4 regions of the Rossellomorea sp. DA94 genome follow, and region 2 is predicted to be linked to each of the others. Evidence: riboswitches for the same ligand, from Rfam matches in the RefSeq annotation. Region 2 holds a riboswitch; each other region holds the start of a gene.
The links. A riboswitch is a leader RNA that binds a small molecule or an ion and turns the genes downstream of it on or off. The one in region 2 is predicted to bind S-adenosylmethionine.
Positions count from the first base shown of each region.

Region 1: linked by a shared signal. The riboswitch ahead of P8596_RS12625 (YezD family protein) and the one ahead of P8596_RS11195 (methionine biosynthesis PLP-dependent protein) in region 2 are both predicted to bind S-adenosylmethionine.
Region 3: linked by a shared signal. The riboswitch ahead of P8596_RS20280 (methionine ABC transporter ATP-binding protein) and the one ahead of P8596_RS11195 (methionine biosynthesis PLP-dependent protein) in region 2 are both predicted to bind S-adenosylmethionine.
Region 4: linked by a shared signal. The riboswitch ahead of P8596_RS22995 (sugar ABC transporter substrate-binding protein) and the one ahead of P8596_RS11195 (methionine biosynthesis PLP-dependent protein) in region 2 are both predicted to bind S-adenosylmethionine.

Region 1 covers NZ_CP122397.1:2,433,851-2,437,667, reverse strand. Annotated here, with positions in the region: gene fabG (3-oxoacyl-ACP reductase FabG) at 1-572, shown strand, start outside; gene P8596_RS12635 (MaoC family dehydratase N-terminal domain-containing protein) at 597-1,046, shown strand; gene P8596_RS12630 (MaoC/PaaZ C-terminal domain-containing protein) at 1,043-1,447, shown strand; SAM riboswitch class I at 1,613-1,718, shown strand; gene P8596_RS12625 (YezD family protein) at 1,796-1,951, shown strand; gene P8596_RS12620 (phosphoadenylyl-sulfate reductase) at 2,055-2,753, shown strand; gene P8596_RS12615 (sulfate permease) at 2,811-3,817, shown strand, end outside.
Region 2 covers NZ_CP122397.1:2,159,595-2,163,411, reverse strand. Annotated here, with positions in the region: gene metC (cystathionine beta-lyase) at 1-469, opposite strand, end outside; gene P8596_RS11195 (methionine biosynthesis PLP-dependent protein) at 462-1,586, opposite strand; SAM riboswitch class I at 1,678-1,787, opposite strand; gene P8596_RS11190 (tryptophan--tRNA ligase) at 1,896-2,894, opposite strand; T-box leader at 2,956-3,197, opposite strand; gene P8596_RS11185 (metal-dependent hydrolase) at 3,265-3,817, opposite strand, start outside.
Region 3 covers NZ_CP122397.1:3,888,012-3,891,828, forward strand. Annotated here, with positions in the region: gene P8596_RS20270 (MetQ/NlpA family ABC transporter substrate-binding protein) at 1-448, opposite strand, end outside; gene P8596_RS20275 (methionine ABC transporter permease) at 464-1,132, opposite strand; gene P8596_RS20280 (methionine ABC transporter ATP-binding protein) at 1,129-2,151, opposite strand; SAM riboswitch class I at 2,303-2,409, opposite strand; gene P8596_RS20285 (SCP2 sterol-binding domain-containing protein) at 2,522-2,872, opposite strand; gene P8596_RS20290 (thioredoxin family protein) at 3,388-3,705, opposite strand; gene P8596_RS20295 (toprim domain-containing protein) at 3,708-3,817, opposite strand, start outside.
Region 4 covers NZ_CP122397.1:4,460,639-4,464,455, reverse strand. Annotated here, with positions in the region: gene P8596_RS23000 (CTP synthase) at 1-1,309, shown strand, start outside; SAM riboswitch class I at 1,477-1,584, shown strand; gene P8596_RS22995 (sugar ABC transporter substrate-binding protein) at 1,681-2,757, shown strand; gene P8596_RS22990 (sugar ABC transporter ATP-binding protein) at 2,774-3,817, shown strand, end outside.

The DNA of each region.
Region 1 (3,817 bases), 270 kb from region 2:
TCGTAGAATCCCGGGAAGTTGAAAATGCGATGAAGGAAGTATATGAATCTTTTGGTTCCCTGGACATTGTGGTGAATAATGCAGGGGTCATCAGGGATAATCTGTTATTCAAAATGACCGAAAACGATTGGGAGACGGTCATGGATGTGCATTTAAAGGGTTCATTCAATGTAGTGAAGGCAGCCCAACAATACATGGTCAAACAAAAGTACGGACGCATCATCAATATTTCATCCACCTCAGCATTGGGAAATCGCGGGCAGGCAAACTACGCAACGGCTAAAGCAGGTCTTCAAGGCTTGACGAAAACCCTTGCCATAGAACTTGGTCCATTCGGAATCACCACGAATGCTGTAGCACCGGGCTTTATTGAAACCGATATGACGAAAGAAACTGCGAAACGGATCGGGATCACTTTCGATCAATTAGTGGAAGCAAGTCTCCAGGGAATCCCTGTTGGAAGAAGCGGGACTCCTGAAGATATTGCAAATGCCGTCGCTTTTTTTGCAGATGAAAAATCTTCATTCGTCAATGGTCAGGTTCTCTACGTTGCTGGAGGGCCGAAAGCCTGAATAAAGAAGAAAGAGGTGAAGAATATGTTTGAATCCTATATCGGAAAGAGGTCTACTTCCACCCGGAATGCAGTGGAAAGAGGAGCGGTTCGGAAATTTGCAGACGCCATTGGCGATCCCCATCCCTTTTATGTGGATGAAGATGCCGGGAAGTCCTCCTCTTATGGGGGGAACATTGCCCCTCCCACCTTTCCGAGAGTGTTCGACTATGGTTCGATCGAAGGCTTTCATTTACCGAATGATGGGTTGATTCACGGTGAACAATCCTTTCATTATGAAAGACCTTTGAAGGTAGGGGAAACGATTCAATGTTATACGGAAATAAAAAACTATTATGAACGGGAAGGTACCGGGGGGAAACTGGGATTCCTTGTCATCGAAGATGTCGGGGAAGATTCTCGTGGGGAAAGAATCTTCACTTCCCAGGCGATTGTCATTATTACAGAAGAAGTCAGAAAGAGGTTGAGTAAATGACAATACTACAATCATTCGGAATAGGAGATACACTCCCCCCGGTTGAACTCGCTCCGGTCACGAGGATGGACCTGATCAAATACGCAGGAGCTTCCGGAGACTACAATCCGATACACACCATCGATGATGAAGCCTTGAAGCTGGGTCTTCCAGGAATCATCGCTCATGGAATGTGGACGATGGGCAATGTGTCCAAACTTTTCAGCCCACACTATGAGGAAGGCTTTATCCAGGATTACTCGGTACGATTTAAAGGGATGGTCATGTTACATGATGTGGTGACATTACGGGCAGAATTGACGGACAAACAGGAAAACCTCCTTCATTTTAAGGTTTTAGCCACAAACCAAGCCGGGAAGAACGTAATTGAGGGTAACGTCGCGTTTAGGGTCCTTGAATAGTTGCGCAATGCTTTATGAAAAATTGTCGTAGAACCACCCCCAATCGAATAAACATGTATGGAATGATGTTTGAATAAAATAAGACAAAAGACATAAATCCGATCGAAAAACTCGGGTTGACTTCTGCTGTAATTGTGATATTATTTAGAATATTAAAATGAATAACTCTTATCCAGAGTGGTGGAGGGATCTGGCCCTGCGAAGCCCAGCAACCTACGTATTGTAAGGTGCTAATTCCAGCAAAATGTGAAGTCATTTTGGAAGATAAGGTAACCTTACCTGAACAACTTTCCAAAATGGGAAGTTGTTTTTTTCTGATCTGGATAAGAAGAAAATTGGGGGTATCATGTGAAAAAAGAGAAGAACCAGCATGTACAGTTTGACTTGGTAGCAGAGAAAATCCAGTCCATGCTTGAAACCATGAGCTTTGGTTCAATCACGATTATCGTACAGGATGGAAAAGTCATTCAATTAGAGAAAAATGAGAAAGTCCGAATAAAATAAGCTGACTAGACAAACTAGAGGCGCGTAGCAAAAATATAGGGACTCCTTATATTTTGTTACCGCCTCTTTTTCTTTGGATAAGCGTCAGGGAATGGGGTGTACTATGTTAACGTATCAGACTTGGAAACAGCCATCCATGGAATTTGAAGTGGATCCTGTCTATAAAGGAGCGCTTAACGTCCTGAAATGGACATATGATCATTATGGTGACGAGGTTGTATATGCGTGCAGTTTCGGGATAGAAGGCATTGTGCTTATCGATCTCATATCCAAGGTGAAACCGCAGGCAACCATTGTATTCCTTGATACAGGGGTTCATTTCAAGGAAACGTATGAAATCATCGAGAAAGTGAAGAAGGCGTATCCCGAGTTGACCATCCATATGAAAAAGCCTCAGTTGACCCTCAAGGAGCAGGCAGAGGCATATGGGGATAAGTTATGGGAAACCAAACCAAACCAATGCTGTCAAATTCGGAAGCTTGACCCGTTAAAAGAAACATTATCCAAGGGGCACGCATGGATTTCAGGATTAAGGAGGGAACAATCCCCAACAAGACAACATGTTGAATTCATCAATAAAGATGACAAATTTCAATCCGTTAAAATCTGTCCGCTGATTCACTGGACGTGGAAGGAGATCTGGCGTTATACCCATAAGCATAATCTTTCTTATAACCCCCTTCACGATCAAGGGTATCCGAGCATTGGCTGCTTCCATTGCACCACACCGGCTATTGATGTCAATGATCTTCGCTCCGGAAGATGGAAAGGAAAAGGAAAGACAGAATGCGGTCTCCATTAGATAGGGTGACGGGATTTGCTTGAAATCTCGGCCCTTCTGATCAGCTTGTTCTTCGCCATGAACATTGGTGCCAGCGGAGCGGCAGCGTCAATGGGAGTGGCATATGGTGCAGGCGCAATAAAAAACATCCGGACAGCGCTATGGATATGCGCGGCAGGTGTCCTGAGTGGAGCGGTTCTGGGTGGTGGAGAGGTTGTAAAGACAATCAGTTCTGGGATCATCCCACAGAATCTATTGTCGATAAAGGTCGTTCTCATTATTTTGTTATCCGCAACGATTTCATTGTTTCTTGCGAATGTGATCGGCATTCCGCTATCTACGAGTGAAGTAACGGTTGGCGCGGTTGTAGGAGTCGGGGTAGCTTATCAGGTTCTGTATGTAAAATCACTTATTACGATCATGTCTTTCTGGGTGATCGTCCCTGTCATCGCCTTTTTCGTAACATGGCTTGCGGGATTGGGTTTAGTTCAGCTTGAAAAGCGGGGGTATCATTTTGATAAACAGTGGCTTGCTTATCTGTTGATCATCGCTGGATTCTTTGAAGCTTTCTCAGCAGGCATGAATAATGTTGCCAATGCCGTTGGTCCTTTGGTGGGGGCAGGGCTGATATCACCTTCACGTGGAATCTTGATTGGTGGTGCATTTGTTGCACTGGGAGCTGTTTTACTGGGAAAGAAAGTAGTCGAAACAAACGGCAAGAAAATTACGCAATATTCTAAAGCTGAAGGAATTGTCATTTCCTCAACAGGAGCCTTCCTCGTCATCTTGAGCTCTCTGTATGGATTGCCGATCCCTCTGACACAGGTTACGTCCTCTTCCATTATTGGTTTGGGTGTATCTAAAAACGGCAAGCACATGCTGCAAAAGAAAATCGTCAAAAAAATCGTCAAAATCTGGGTGGTCTCCCCTTTGATTTCACTCAGTATTTCATACTTTTTGGTCAAATTGTTGATCGATAGTGATCTGTACTCAATTGTTGTACCGATAAGCGTCATTATTGCCACAGTAGGTGCGTTGTCCCTGATGAGGGTCATTCATGAGGAAAGACGGTCTGTCCACGAAGA
Region 2 (3,817 bases):
TATCGGTGATATTCAATAAGGGGTTCGACGGGGTTTCCATATAAATCACCTTCGTATTGTGCTTAATTGCACAAGCCACCTCATGAAGATCTTTCATATTCACAAAAGAGTATTCGATATCAAATTTAGTAAGGACTTCCGTGATCATCCTGTATGTCCCCCCATATACTTCCTCCGAGACGAGTACGTGATCCCCACTCGACAATAATAGAAAGCTTGTTGAGATGGCAGCCATACCGGATGAAAAGGCAAAACCCCTTACCCCGCCTTCTAATTCCGCTATCGTTTCTTCGACTGTTTCCCTTGTTGGATTCCCCGAACGGCTGTAGTCATACGTACCATACTGATCAAAATCCTGTTGATGAAAGGTTGTAGCATGATGAATCGGCGTAGAAACAGCTCCTGTCTCTTTATCAAATCCGCGGGAATGGATGAGTGACGTCTGAAGTGAAAATGGTTTTTTACTCATACGTTAACACCTCTTTTTCCAATTGTTGAAAAACATTCTCCAAGTCTTCGATCAGGTCGTCGATAAATTCTATTCCTACGGAAAACCTGAGCAATCTGTTACAGATGCCAAGTCTATTTCGTTCTTCTTCAGGAATGTCGGCATGGGTCTGGGTGGCAGGATAGGTAATAAAGCTTTCAACCCCTCCTAAACTTTCAGCAAACGTTATAACCTTTAGATGTTGGAGGAATGGACCGATCCATTCTTCCTTGGCAATGCGAAAGGAAAGCATGCCCCCTTTCCCGGGATATAAGACGTCCGCTACACAGTCATGCCCTTTAAGATACTGGGCTAATTTTCGTGCATTCTTTTCATGCTGGGCCATTCTTAGACTAAGGGTCTTCAACCCTCTTATTAAGAGCCAACAATCAAATGGTGCAAGGACTGCGCCGATTGAATTTTGAATCGTATAGATCCTTTCAGCCAAGTCCTCTGTGTTGACTATGACAACTCCGGCCAGAACGTCATTATGGCCCCCTAAGTATTTGGTAGCGCTGTGAATGACCAGGTCTGCTCCCTCTTTGAGCGGTTTTTGCAGAACTGGTGTATAAAAGGTATTATCCACGATTAAAAGTAATCCACTCGCCTTTGAAATGGCTGCGACCTCAGAAATATTTGCTTCATTCATTAATGGATTGGTTGGTGTTTCAAGAAAAATAGCCTTCGTCCTCTTCGATATGTGCTCTTCTATAGAATGAGTATCACTTGTATTAACAAAATGAAATTTGATATTATATTGGGCTTCATACTGAACGAATAAGCGGTAGCTTCCTCCGTAAAGATCCTTCGATACAATCAATTCATCCCCACTTGAGAATAAACCCAGAATTGCCTGAATCGCAGCCATTCCCGAACTGAATGCAAATCCTCTATGCCCCTCTTCCAATTGAGCCAGTAGTTCTTCAAGGGTCGCCCTGGTTGGGTTTCCTGTTCTCGTATAATCATAACCGGTTGATTCACCGATTCCTCTATGTTCATATGCTGTCGATAAATGAATGGGCAGACTTACGGCACCAGTAGCTGAATCCTTCCGATTGCCTGCCTGGACAAGCAAAGTATCAATATGTTTTTTCAACATCCTTCTCTCCTTTTCGTCCCTAGAAAATGAAAAGGGGAAAAAACAAAAAACCTTCTTATGAAAATAAGAAGGTTTTATACGTTCGTTCTCCCTCTTATCGCCCAAGTTGACATCAACTTGCTGGAATTAGCACCATACCTGTTACTGTGGCTGGTTGCTGAGGTGTCTTCGGGCCAGTCCCTCTACCTCTCTTGATAAGAAACAATATGAAATTGTTAAAATGCTTTCTCATAACTTATAACAAAGACATAGAAATGTCAATGACAATTATGAATTATCTGAAAAACATCATGATCATTTTATTCTATTTCAATGATACATTCCTATTTTCCTTTTAATCTCTTTCATGAATGGGATTGTTTTTTTTCGTGCTTTTATGGCTCCATTCAGTAAGATGGCATCCAGTCTATCCCGATTGTTCAATAGGTCTTCATATTCCGACCTTGGTACTTCGATGAATGAATTCATTACGTCGAAAAGTTCTTTCTTCGCTTCCCCCCAGCCTATTCCTTGTTGAAATCTCCTTCTCATTTCTTCCGATTGATCAGTGGTTGCAAATTCTTTGTAAAGACCAAAAATGATTGAATCGTCAGGATCCTTAGGCTCTTCAGGAAGTGAAGAATCCGTTTTGATTTTATTGATCAATTTTTGAAGCTTTTTTGGTTCTTCAAATAAAGGAATGGTGTTATTATAACTTTTACTCATCTTGCGGCCGTCCAGTCCCGGTAGAACGGCCGTTTCTTCTTGGATGACGTATTCAGGGATGACAAATGTTTCTCCATATTGATTGTTAAAGCTTTCAGCTATGTCTCTGGCAATTTCCACATGCTGTATTTGATCTTTTCCGACAGGGACCAATTCGGTTTGGAAAAGGAGGATATCCGCAGCCATTAAAATGGGATACGTAAATAATCCCATATTGACTCCAGCATCAACATTTCTGCCGCTTTCTTTATTTTCTTCAACCATTGATTTATATGCGTGAGACCGGTTTAATAATCCTTTTGGTGCAAAACAAGAAAGGATCCAGCTCAGCTCAAAGATTTCAGGCACATCAGATTGACGGTAAAAAATCGCTGAATCAGGATTCAACCCTAACGCTAACCACGCTGCCGCCACCCCATATGAAAGCTCCTTCATTTCAATGGGATCATGGATTTTTGTTAAACCATGATAATCCGCAACAAAATAAGCAGTGTTATATGATTGGTTCTCCGCCAATCCCAATGCCGGTTTAATCACCCCAATATAATTCCCCAAATGTATACGGCCAGTTGGCTTGATACCAGTCAGAACTTGTTTTTTCATCCCCATCATACCCTCCGTTGAAAAATAATCAGAAAACACAAAAAGGGCTTACCGTCCTCTAAAAAAGGACGGGAAACCCGTGGTGCCACCTTCATTCGCTTACACTTCAGTAAACGCACTCATCTGTACAGAAGTCGCCTTCGATACATCGTCCCTTTTATCGGTGAGACCTTCCGCCAGAACCTACTTTATTTCAGCCTGGATGCTCAAAAGCCCATTCAACGATTCCCCATACTGATTCTCACCATCCATCAGCTCTCTTAAATGTTTCGATCGTCTACTCTTCTTCTTCATCGCAATTAACCATTTATTGTGTTCCCATTATTTTAATGTATAGGTAAATAATGGTCAAGTAGGTATAAACACATTTTTACATTTCTTTTGACGAAAGAGGAAGGAAGAGCTTTATGCCTCTCTTATTAAAAGGGAGAAACTTCATATCCGCGATCAAATGACTCGCATATCCGATGACACATGCTTCAAATACTCCATCAATCAGAATAGAAGTCTCGAGATAACGAGCGATGATAGCATAGTATATCAACCCCAGTACAGAGTGGGTATAACTGCGATGTGACACGAAGGAAGCAATAAATATATAGATGCCCAATAACCATAACCATATTTCATTTAATTGCCATCCACATGCCGTCACACCTATGCCAGTAATCATCAGCATCCTTCTCTGGGTGATGAAGCTTGTGAGTAACATCATTCCTGCCCCATAGCCAATCCCAAGCCACCGTTCTTTCCCACTGCCTTCCAGGTAGCTGTACACCATCATGAGAAAGCCGATGATTTGCGCCACCGACCTGATCATTTTGGGGGAGAAAGTAACTTTGTTACTAAGCTTTCCGTCAATATCCAAATCCGGCATGAGTCCGGATACACCGCCGATTGCTACAAGTGCGGCTGTCGCACCC
Region 3 (3,817 bases), 1.7 Mb from region 2:
CTAATAATGTAAGGATGCGGCCATGATCGGATACGGAATTACTCATCAAGATCGTGGCACCTTCAGGAAGGTCCTCAAGAGATTTATACTTTTTGGAATATACACCGATTGGCTCGATATGAATTCCGCCTGCATTGACGAAATCATATTCGTTCTCTTTCATCTGCAAGTCCATGTAAGGTACGGTTTGGAAGTAGTTCGCATCCAAATCACCATTGTCCAAGTCTTTATTCGGAAGGATATAGTCTTGATATGTTTCAATTTGCAGGTCGATTCCCTTATCTTCCAAAATCGGTTTCACTTTTTCAAGGATTTCCGCATGGGGAACGTTTGACGCTCCTACCACTAATTCCTTCCCGTCACTGCTTCCAGAGCCGGAATCACTCCCGCATGCTGCCAATCCAAAGATACTTGTTGCTGCTACTATTCCTGCTAACCATTTTTTCATCTGTTTTCTCTCCTCTTATCGTTTGTCTAATTTATTTGTGAAGTAGTCACCAATGATTTGAATGGCAAATACAACGAGTAAAATCATGATGGTTGCGGCAAGGGTTACATCCTCCCTGCTCCGTTGAAAACCATCCAGGTAAGCGAGGTTTCCTAATCCCCCGGCACCGATGACACCCGCCATTGCCGTATACCCCACCAGGGCGATGGCTGTTACCGTGATACCTGAAACCAAAGCCGGAAGAGATTCGGGAATAAGCACTTTCCATATGATCGTGCTAGTCTTCGCTCCCATCGCTTTCGCTGCTTCGATGACGCCTTTGTTCACTTCTCTCAATGCAATTTCCACCATGCGTGCGTAAAACGGTGCTGCTCCGATGATCAGGGCGGGCAGGGCCGCGTTCGCCCCGCGGATGGTATCCAATAAGAATTTTGTAAATGGAATGAGTAATACAATCAGGATAATGAACGGAATCGAGCGGAATACATTGACCACTGCACTGGTCACCGTATATGTAAGCTTGTTTTCCCATAAATTTTCCTTGGATGTAAGAAATAACAGGATCCCGAGAATCAGTCCTACTACGAAGGTAATCAGAACTGACATCCCCGTCATATAAAGGGTTTCAACTGTCGCTTCCCACATCTTCTCCCAGTCCACATTCGGAAATATATTTTCTATCATCCTCCGATCACCTCCACTTTGACCATCTGTTCCTCAGCGAAGGCAACGGCTGCAGAAATCGTCTCTTCGTTTCCATCAAGATGAACGAACAGCGTACCATAAGCCCCTTTTTGCGTCTGGGAAATCTGTCCTTGAAGGATATTGACATCCAAGTCGAAACTTCGGATCAAGCTGGTAATGAGCGGTTGCTCAGTCGATTCACCAACAAAGGTGAATTTCAGTACTTTTCCTTCCGGATACTGAGCTACGAGGTGATCGATTGTTTCCCCTGTTTCTTCCACTTGAGATACTTCTCTCACAAATCGCTTTGTCACCTGCTCTTTAGGATTTCTGAACACCTCAAGAACATCCCCTAGTTCTACCACCTTCCCTTGTTCCATGACCGCCACACGATGGCAGATTTTTTTGATCACATGCATTTCATGGGTGATCAGGACGATGGTCAGACCTAAACGTTTATTAATATCCACCAATAAATCAAGGATGGAATCGGTTGTTTGCGGATCTAAAGCAGAGGTGGCTTCGTCACAGAGAAGGACGTCGGGATTATTTGCAAGGGATCTCGCAATCCCGACCCTCTGTTTCTGTCCACCGCTCAACTGGGATGGATAGGCGTCTCCTCTTCCTTCTAATCCCACCAGCTCCAATAATTCATTGGCCCTTCGCACTCTCTCCTTCTTAGAAACTCCGGCTATTTCTAATGGAAACTGGATATTTTCAAGTACCGTACGCGACCAAAGGAGATTGAAATGCTGAAAGATCATCCCTATTGACTGCCTCGCCTGCCGAAGATCTTTCCCTTTCACTTTGGAAACGATCTGTCCATTTACGTTCACGGTTCCATTCGTGGGAACTTCAAGTCCATTGAGCATCCGGATCAACGTACTTTTCCCTGCCCCACTATAGCCAATCACTCCAAAAATTTCCCCTTGGCCAATGTCGATGGTGACGCCATCAACGGCTGAAATCTGGCCAGATTTTGATTGATAGATTTTTTTCACATCTGATATGGTAATCATGCTGTCTCCACCTTCTTTCTGAGTAAAACGACCTTTTTAATAAGAATTACAGTTGCACATACCGGGCAATCCCCACAGCCTTTTCGTTTACAATAAAAAATGCCTTCCTGCGATAAGCAGAAAGGCATAATCATATATAGGACTATCCTTTCTCTCATCTTTCAAAGCAAATGCTTTGAGTGAATTGGCACCATTTCAATTTTCATTGACGGTTGCCGGGCTTCATAGGGCACGTCCCTCCACCTCTCTAAATAAGAGTAAAGTATCGATTTATTTAATTTTTTGAATTGTTAAAGACTCTGAAAATTTGCTACAAGAGAGATTCTATCATCGAAAATAGAAATGTGTCAATTCTTTTTTCTTATGTTTTTTAAACTTGAACCGGTTCCTTGACCCTGGACCTTGTCAGCCAGAGGATGGATTCTACAAATAACAGCTGGCGGTATCCTCCCCTGACTTCCAGGATGCCGTTTTCAATCAGTTGAGACAATCGCTCTTCTCCTGTTAGTAGGGATAGCATGTCCTGCTCTTGTCCCTCAATGACAAAATGCGATTCCCCGCTACCATCAGTCAATACAGTACACCGCCTGTTTGAAATGGAGATTGCATAACGTTCCTTTTCACATTGAAACTGAAGAACAAATGGGCTGTCCGGAAATAAGAGTCGTAAGTGATACCTTGAATGACACTGATCTACTAATTCCTCTAAATAGATTCGCATGAATACCCTCCCAGTGAAACTTCTATATAGTATCAATTCCACTTTTAGGTATTTTTTCCTTTTAGACATTCTCGACATGTTTTGAATGAGTTTATCTTATTTGTCGAACAGTAAGAAATTGGGTGATGACCAGTCAAAAAATGATGGGATTCGAAACATTTCCCAAGAAATATGTCCTCGTTTGTAGAAAGAAAATGACTACTTTCGTAAATTTTTTCTGTTTTTTATCAGCATCGTGCTGGTTGATTTCCGCTCCAGATGCTCGCTTTCTTCGGGGCGTGAGTTGAGCCTCCTCGTGCTTCGCCCTGCGGGGTCTCAACTTTCCCGCTATTCCCGAAGGAGTCGAGCATCTTCCGCTCCAATCAACACTAATAATGTACTTCTCAAATTAGTTCGTTTTAATAGTCATTTATTCATATGTGTTGAGAGGGCAATTTCATCCTATTTCTAAAGCTGGTGAAGAATAGAAGTGAAGACAAAATAAAAAGACCTTTCATAAAGGTCTCTTATCCCCACTAGATGTTTTGGATTTTGTTGATGGTTTCGTATAGGAATGGGACGGATTGAAAGGCATAGATTCTTTCCATTTCCTGTCCATCTTTAAATAAAAGAAGGCAGGGGACGCTTTCAATGGATTGTTCTTCGGCAAATTGGGGCAGATAGTTCAGGTTCGCCTTCACAAAATGAAATGACTGGGGGAGTTTCTCGACCACTTCCAACATTTTACCCGCGACCTGACATGTACCACACATCGGTGTATATAGATAAACGGCTTCCAACGCATGGGATCTGATCGATTCGTTTAATTCTTCTGTCTGGCTTACCTCCAACAAAACTAAATCATCCTTTTTCCAAGATATTCTTTATGCACATCGATATTGGCACCAATGAGAACGGAAGCAAGATGATATTCCGGGGCTGCGGCCACTTCCTTATACATCCGGT
Region 4 (3,817 bases), 2.3 Mb from region 2:
GAAAAAAGAGCGCCGCGGGGATTATCTTGGCGGGACTGTACAAGTCATCCCGCATATCACAAATGAAATCAAAGAACGCGTGTACCGTGCCGGCCGCGAAACGAATTCTGATGTCGTGATCACGGAAATCGGTGGAACGGTCGGGGATATCGAATCCCTTCCATTCCTTGAAGCGATCCGCCAGATCAAGAGTGATGTCGGTCGTGACAACGTGATGTATATTCACTGTACGCTGATTCCATATATTAAAGCGGCGGGTGAAATGAAGACGAAACCGACCCAGCACAGTGTAAAAGAGCTGCGTAGTCTCGGTATTCAGCCAAATGTCATCGTCGTGCGTACCGAAATGCCGATGACCCAGGATATGAAAGACAAGATCGCGTTATTCTGTGATATCGATAAACATGCAGTCATCGAAGCAATGGATGCAGATACGCTTTACTCTGTACCACTTGCCCTTCAGGATCAAAAACTTGATGAAATCACGTGTCAGCACTTGAAGCTGAACTGCCATGAAGCAGACATGACCGAGTGGAATGAACTGGTTGACCGGGTGAAAAACCTTTCCCGCAAAACAAGGATCGCCCTTGTCGGGAAATATGTTGAATTACAGGATGCTTATATTTCTGTAGTGGAAGCCCTTCGTCATGCAGGTTACCATTTCGACAGCGATATTGAAGTGAGATGGTTGAACTCTGAGCTTGTCGACAACGAAAATGTGGCAGAGAAGCTTGCTGACGTGGATGGAATCCTTGTACCAGGCGGCTTCGGTGACCGCGGTGTCGAAGGAAAGATCGCTGCGACGCAATATGCACGCGAAAACAAGATTCCTTTCCTTGGAATCTGCCTTGGCATGCAGCTCGCATCCGTTGAATATGCGCGTAATGTCCTTGGACTTGAAGGAGCACACTCTGCTGAGCTGAATCCTGAAACGCCATATCCGGTCATCGACCTTTTACCGGAACAAAAGGATATCGAAGACCTTGGCGGGACCCTTCGTCTCGGACTATATCCATGTAAGCTGACAAAAGGTTCAAAAGCCTATGCAGCCTACGATGGAGAAGTCGTATACGAACGTCACCGTCACCGTTTCGAATTCAACAATCACTACCGTGAGCAAATGGAAAAAGCCGGATTCATCTTCTCAGGCACAAGCCCGGATGGCCGCCTTGTGGAAATCATCGAGCTGAGCGACCACCCATGGTTCGTCGCATCTCAATTCCACCCGGAATTCACATCACGCCCGACACGCCCGCAGCCTCTATTCAGAGACTTCGTGGAAGCGTCCCTTGCGTATGGTGAGAAATAAGATTTGATTGATAGAGCCCTCCCGGTTTGGGAGGGCTTTTTTGTAGTGTTGGGTGATCATTTCCGGAGACCCGCCACAGAATTTTTTTAAAAAGAATATTGACAATATTTCCACATATCGTTAATATAGCGATTATAGCAAAAGCGAACACAACCAAATTTCATATTCTCTTATAAAGAGTTGGCAGAGGGACTGGCCCGATGACGCCCGGCAACCTACCGTTTATGACGGAAAGGTGCTAAGACCTGCAGGAAGCATTTCCTGAGTGATAAGAGCACGTTTATTTATACATAAACCTCTTTTCTCTTGGGAAAAGGGGTTTTTTTATTTGAAAAAATAGAGGGGGATACCCTCGGGAGGAGAAAAGAAAGATGAAAAAAGCGGCATCATTACTCGTATTAATCGCACTACTTTTCAGTTTGGCGGCTTGTCAGCCAAAGGTATCACAGGAGGCGGAAGCAGACGGCGGGGAAGCGACTTCCGATCATCCGTTAGCCAATAAAAAAATCGCCCTTATCATGCAAATCAATCTCGGGACATTTTCCGCTCAATACATTGAAGGGGTCAAGGAACAGGTGGAAAAGTTCGGGGGGAAGGTTCAAGTGTTCACTTCGGAAGGCGATCTCGCCAAAATGTCCTCTAACCTGGACGCGGCCATCAACCAGAAGTTTGATGGGATCCTGATCGACCATGGAACGAAAGAAGCACTGCAATCAGGGGTGGAAAAGGCGAAAGACCAAAATATTCCGGTTGTCGTCTTCGATGCGGACGTGGCATCAAAAGGAGTGACGGTCCTCGAGCAGGGGGACAAACAAATGGCTGAACAAACCTTGACGAAGCTTTCAGATGAGCTTGGCGGCAAAGGTGAAATCGTAAAAATTTGGGTCGCAGGCTTTGCACCCATGGAAAGACGTCAGGCGGCATACGAAGAATTTTTAAAGGGGAATCCGGATATTAAAGAAGTCGCGGCATTTGGAGCAGCGAGTCAGAATACAGCGCTTGATACACAGGCTCAGATGGAGGCGATCTTGAAACAATACCCAAACAAAGGGGACATCGATGCTGTCTGGGCAGCGTGGGATGAATTTGCGAAAGGGGCCGTCCGGGCAATTGAAGCGGCAGGAAGAGATGAAATCAAAGTATACGGAATCGACATGAGTGACGAGGATCTTCAGATCATTCAAAAAGACGGCAGCCCATGGGTGGCATCGGCAGCGGTAGATCCGAAAGATATCGGCAGGGTCCAGGTCCGCTTCCTTTATCAAAAGCTGAACGGGAAAGAAACGCCTGAAAAAGTGAAATTGGACCCCGTGTTCATTGAAAAAACTGCTTTACCGAAAGAATCGATTACAACGGATCAATTGAACGAGCATATTGAAGGATGGGGAGCGAGTGAGCAGGGGTATACAGATGAGCTGAAAGAGCTCGAATCTTCGTTCACAAACTAGAAAGGAGCTGGGATCGATGACGTCTCCACTATTGACTATGTCGGGTATCAACAAGAGCTTTTCTGGCGTGAAAGCCTTGAAAAATGCTAGATTCGATGTCCGGGAGGGAGAAGTTCATGCCCTGCTGGGAGCGAACGGCGCAGGGAAAAGCACCCTGATGAAAATTTTATCAGGAGCTTATGTCGGGGACAGCGGAGATATCACTCTTCTCTCTGAAAAAAGAGTCTATGAATCTCCGAAGGAAGCCAAGGAAAACGGCATTCACTGTGTCTACCAGGAAGTGGATACCGCCATCGTTCCCGAGCTCTCGGTGGCGGAAAATATCTGCCTGGATCATTTCTCGCAAAAAGGTTCCCTCTTCATCACCCAAAAAAAGCTGAAAAAAGAAGCAGAGGCGGCACTCATTAAGATCGGGGCCGAATCGATCCCCCTGCATCAGCCCGCCGCTTCGTTAAGTCTGGCTGAAAAGCAGTTGGTCCTTATTGCCCGTAGCCTTCTCCACAAAGCAAAAGTACTGATCCTGGATGAACCGACGGCACCACTTAGTTCTTCAGAAACAGAAAGGTTATTCCAGGTGATAGACGATTTGAAAGAAGAGGGAGTGGGGATCATCTTCATCTCCCACCGGCTGCCTGAAGTGTTTCAAGTTTCCGACCGCATCACAGTGATGAGAGACGGGGAGACAGTTGGAACGTATGAAACACATCAAACGAACTCCCACGAAATCATAGAGGCCATGCTGGGTGGGGCATTCCAGGCAGATTTCCAGAAGGGCTCCCTTGTCGCGGGTGAAACACTGTTTGAGGTGAAGGGGCTCGACGATGGTCGGAAAGTGAAGGATATTCACTTATCGGTCAAAGAAGGAGAAATAGTCGGGGTGGCGGGCCTTGTCGGAGCTGGAAAAACGGAGCTTGCCAAAGCTTTATTCGGAACCTCACGCCTTGAAGGAGGAGAGTTCTTCCTCAAAGGGAGAAAGCTCAAGATTCACTCTCCCAAGGACGCGGTTCAAAATGGATTGGCACTCGTTCCCGAAGAGAGGCGGAAAGAGGGGCTCTTCATT